DNA from 2 places in the Pseudomonas sp. MYb118 genome. Region 1 is predicted to be linked to the other one. Evidence: riboswitches for the same ligand, from Rfam matches in the RefSeq annotation. Region 1 holds a riboswitch; the other holds the start of a gene.
The links. Region 1 has a riboswitch for cobalamin ahead of ABVN20_RS25985 (ABC transporter substrate-binding protein). Riboswitches for the same ligand answer to the same signal wherever they lie in the genome.
Positions count from the first base shown of each region.

Region 2: linked by a shared signal. The riboswitch ahead of cobO (cob(I)yrinic acid a,c-diamide adenosyltransferase) and the one ahead of ABVN20_RS25985 (ABC transporter substrate-binding protein) in region 1 are both predicted to bind cobalamin.

Region 1 covers NZ_JBFRXN010000003.1:1,056,521-1,058,905, reverse strand. The annotation lists gene ABVN20_RS25990 (FecCD family ABC transporter permease) at 1-201, opposite strand, end outside; gene ABVN20_RS25985 (ABC transporter substrate-binding protein) at 210-1,223, opposite strand; cobalamin riboswitch at 1,351-1,546, opposite strand; gene ABVN20_RS25980 (TspO/MBR family protein) at 1,653-2,102, shown strand; gene ABVN20_RS25975 (cupin domain-containing protein) at 2,224-2,385, shown strand, end outside.
Region 2 covers NZ_JBFRXN010000001.1:98,827-101,211, forward strand. The annotation lists gene ABVN20_RS00495 (sorbosone dehydrogenase family protein) at 1-141, opposite strand, end outside; gene ABVN20_RS00500 (hypothetical protein) at 205-789, opposite strand; cobalamin riboswitch at 946-1,161, shown strand; gene cobO (cob(I)yrinic acid a,c-diamide adenosyltransferase) at 1,243-1,854, shown strand; gene ABVN20_RS00510 (cobyrinate a,c-diamide synthase) at 1,851-2,385, shown strand, end outside.

The sequences.
Region 1 (2,385 bases):
CGCAGCCGCCACCAGGGCGCGGGTCAGGCGATAGTTCCAGACGATGCCTTCGTCGATGGGGTTCAGGACATAACCGGCATCCCACAGTTTGTTGGCCAGCACCTGGAACACCACGCTCGGCTCGATGGCCGTTTCGCCAATGGCCACCCCGGCGAGTACCGCCAGTAACAGCAGGGCCAATGCCAGCAGGGTTCGAATCAGGAGCGCAGTCATTTCGGCAGGTCGAAGCCGTCGATGGCGCTGGCCATTTGTTCAAGTCCCTCGAACATCCGTGCGCTGGCCTGCAGGGCCATGGCGTCGAGGATGATGATGCGGTTGTTTTTCACCGCGTCCATGTTGCGGGTGACCGGGTCGCTGCGCAGGAATGCCAGTTTCTTCTCATGGTCATCGGCGGGGAAACGGCGGCGGTCCATACGCGCGATCACCAGGAACGTCGGGTTGGCCTTGGCGATGGTTTCCCAGCCCACGGTCGGCCATTCTTCGTCGGATTCGACCACGTTGCGAATGCCCAGGGTGCTGAGCATGAAGTCCGGAATGCCCTTGTGCCCGGCCACGAACGGGTCGACGTTCATGTCGGTGCTGGAGAACCACACCAGCGCGCTGGCCTTTTTCACGCCTTTGTTCTGCACCTTGGCCACCGAAGCGGCCAGCTTGGCCTTGAGCTCGCCAACCCATTGTTCGCCCCGTGCCTGCACGTCGAAAATCTGCGCCAGTTGCTCGATGCTCTTGTAGAGGGTGTCGATGCGGAATGGCTCCAGGCGGGTGCCGTCGGCGCCGACCAGGTTGTCCTTGCCTTCGCAATCGGACGGCAGCAGGTAGGTCGGGATCTTCAGTTCATGAAACTGTTCGCGGGTGCCCACGGCGCCTTGCGGGCCGACCATCCACTCGAATTCCACGGTCACCAGTTCCGGACGCTTGCCGATCACCGCTTCAAAACTCGGCTCGTTATTGGCCAGGCGTTCGACCTTGTCGTTCTGTGCCTTGTACGCCCGCAGCACGTCGTTGAACCACAGCGAGGTGGCCGCCACTTTGTCACCCAGGCCCAGGCCATAAAGCATCTCGGTGCCGGCCTGGCCGATGGTCACGGTGCGGGTGGGGGCGTGCGCGAACGTGAGGGGAGTGCCGCAGTTGTCAATCGTCAGCGGGTATTGCGTAGGGGCGGCTTGCGCCAGGGCACACAGACCCAGGCCGGCGAACAGCGCGGTAAGGCGGGGCAACAGCATGAGGCAATCTCCATTTGAACCGTACGTTGAACGGGCGCGGTACGGGTCTGGAAACACACCATCGAACGCTGCGCTAAGGCAGGGCAAGGCCGGTCGGCAAAGATGTCCTCCCCGGACACCCCGCCGGTCAGTGATTTGCTTGGCCGGCAGGTCTCCTGACTGATGCGTCGTCGCCAGGCTCCAGCCTTCCCGGATCAGATCCAGTGGCCAACTTGGAGCAGGCTCGGCACCTACAGTTGCGGGGGCAGTTCCGATTGGCGCCAGGTGCGGCGCTACGGATTCCCTGTTAGTCCCCTTCGGGAACCGGCGGCGTATGGTAGTCGATCGGGCCGCCAAGGGGGAACGTGGTTTTTTTCACCCTCGGCGGGGTGAACTTTTAACGGGGCAAGGCACGTCCAAGTTGAAAATGAACCGAGACAGGAAGCGACCATGACCACGAACTTCTTCATCTTCCTCCTGGCCTGCGCGGCCGCGGCCAGCACCGGTATGCTGTTCAAGCCGGGCGAGTGGTATCGCTCACTGGTCAAGCCTGGCTTCACACCGCCCAACTGGGTCTTTCCCGTGGCGTGGACACTCATCTACCTGCTGCTGGCCTGGGCGGGCTATCGCCTGACCCTCATTCCGGGCAGCCAGACGGTGCTGGCGCTGTGGGCAGCGCAGATTGCGCTCAATACGCTGTGGACGCCGGTGTTCTTCGGCGCCCATCACGTGCTGGCGGGGATGGTGATACTGGTGGTGTTGTGGCTGGTGGTCGCGGCCATGGTGGTCATGGCGCTGCGCCTGGACATCATCACCGGGTTGATTCTGTTTCCCTACCTGGTGTGGCTGTGCGTGGCGGCCGCGCTGAATTTTTCCATCCTGCGGCTCAACCCGCGCTAGCCTGTTACGCCGTGTAAGAACTGAAGTGCCCGGGACGTGATTTATTCGCGTCCCGCGGAAAAATATCATCGCGTTCCAGTTCGCAGGCCGTGCCCTGCGACCGTCATCAGGGAACGCACACATGAATAACTCCGGCTCACGTCGCGCCATCGGCGCATTGCTCATCGCGGCCGGCGCCGCCCTCGCTGCCCCGGCCTGGTCCGCCGCGCTGGACAACAAACAATATTCGTCGATACGCAATGAAGACGTGCAATGGCAGGGTTTCGCGGCCTTTCCCGGCGCG
Region 2 (2,385 bases), on a different contig from region 1:
CGTCGGGAACAGGGTTTTGTTCGGTGGCGGCAATTGCGGCGCCGGGCCGGTGCCGTCGGAGACTTGCAGGGTGGAGGTTTCACCGCAGGCGGCGAGCCCTGCGGCGAAGGCGATGACAAGAACGGGCGGGAGCTTGCGCATGCTGATCTTCCTGTGAAGGCACCTGATCAGTAGAGAAGCGCAAGCCCGCGATGGTTCAACCGGTCAGCCGCGGGCTTCCTTGAACAGCACGGCGATGCCGGGATGGTAGTTGCCGGCTTCGTTGCGCAACTTGCGGTAGGCGTAGGGGAAGTACCAGGCCACGGCACAGGAGTGTTCCTTTTGCAGGTCATCGACCATGTCCTGCAACTCTTCCGGCGTGGCGCCGTGCTGGGCCTTTTGCGGTGCGACGAACAGGCAGCCCAGTTTCAGGTCGCTGGTGTAGCTGATGCGCTTGGCATCGCTGGTGATCTCCGCCAGCGCCTGGGTCAGGTTCAGGCTGTTGACCCGCGGCCAGCGCTGGGTCGCTTGCAGGTAGACGCGTGTTTCGCTGGAGGCGATGAACAGGTCGGCGCGCGCGTTGCGTTCGCCTTCTTCGATTTGCTTGCGGGTCTGGGTGTCTTGCAGGGTGACCATCTCGGCCATCCAGGCGGCGGCCGCGAGCAGGCCCAGGTTGGCTTTTTCGTCGTGCCAGTAAGGCGTGTCGTTATCGCCACGCACGGCGTTGTAGCGGTCGATACAGTCAAACCAGCGTTCCAGCAGCGGGCGCAGGAATTCCAGTCGCGGATTGCTGATGTTCATGCCTTGCATGGGACTCACCCTTGTTCTTGTGATGTTGGGTTTATGGCTCTTTGATATCACTGTTGAAAGTGTGGCACAAGATTGGCGTCATTTTATTGATCGACGGCAGTGATTCGTCTGTTGGCGCCCCCGGCTTTAATTGACGCTCCACCCCCAACCCTCTAACCTTCGCGGCTTGTTTCAGGTGCTCTGTGACCGCGGTCGACAGAGTGAAACAGGGAAGCCGGTGAGTGCGTGCACGATCCCGGCGCTGCCCCCGCAACGGTAAATGAGTGAAAGCTGTGTTTTGAGCCACTGTGTCGCAACCGACATGGGAAGGTGCGCAGCCAGGCGTGAGGCCGCTCATGAGCCCGGAGACCGGCCTGATTCAATCCAGCGGCATCACGGTGGGCGATGCCGGGCTTCCTGCCTTCTATTCTTGTGCCTGCCCGCCGTTTTTCAGCTTCAACGGAGAGCTCCCCCATGACTGATTCCCCTGATCGTGACGACCGCCATCTAGCGCGCATGCAGCGCAAAAAGGCCGTGATCGACGAACGCATCGCCAACTCGCCCAACGAATGCGGCCTGCTGCTGGTGCTGACCGGCAATGGCAAAGGCAAAAGCAGCTCGGCTTTCGGCATGCTTGCCCGCTCCATGGGCCACGGCATGCAGTGCGGCGTGGTGCAGTTCATCAAGGGGCGCAACAGCACCGGTGAAGAATTGTTCTTCCGCCGTTTCCCGGAGCAGGTGCGTTTCCACGTGATGGGCGAGGGCTTCACCTGGGAAACCCAGGACCGCCAGCGCGACATCGCGGCTGCCGAAGCGGCATGGGCGGTGTCCCGTGAACTGCTCAGCGATCCTTCGATCGGTCTGGTGGTGCTGGACGAGTTGAACATCGCCCTCAAGCACGGCTACCTCGACCTCGATCAAGTGCTCAGCGATTTGCAGGCGCGCCCGCCGATGCAGCACGTGGTGGTGACCGGCCGTGGCGCCAAGCCGGAAATGATCGAGCTGGCCGACACCGTTACCGAAATGGGCATGGTCAAGCACGCCTTCCAGGCCGGTATCAAAGCGCAGAAGGGCGTCGAACTGTGAGTGAGCCACGTCATTGCCCGGCGGTATTGATTGCCGCGCCGGCCTCCGGTCAGGGCAAGACCACCGTCACCGCCGCCCTGGCCAGGTTGCACCGCAACCAGGGGCGCAAGGTGCGCGTCTTCAAGTGCGGTCCTGATTTTCTCGATCCGATGATCCTCGAGCGCGCCAGCGGCGCGCCGGTGTATCAGTTGGACATGTGGATGGTCGGCGAGCAGGAAAGTCGACGCCTGTTGTGGGAAGCCGCTGCCGAAGCGGACCTGATTCTCATCGAAGGGGTCATGGGCCTGTTCGACGGCACACCGTCCAGCGCTGACCTGGCGCGGCACTTCGGTGTGCCGGTGCTCGGGGTGATTGACGGCACGGCCATGGCGCAGACTTTTGGTGCCCTGGCGCTGGGTCTGGCCCGTTACCAACCGGACTTGCCGTTCGCCGGTGTCCTGGCCAACCGTGTCGGCACCCTGCGCCATGCCCAATTGCTCGAAGGCAGCCTGACCGAAGGTTTGCGCTGGTATGGCGCGTTGTCCCGGGAAA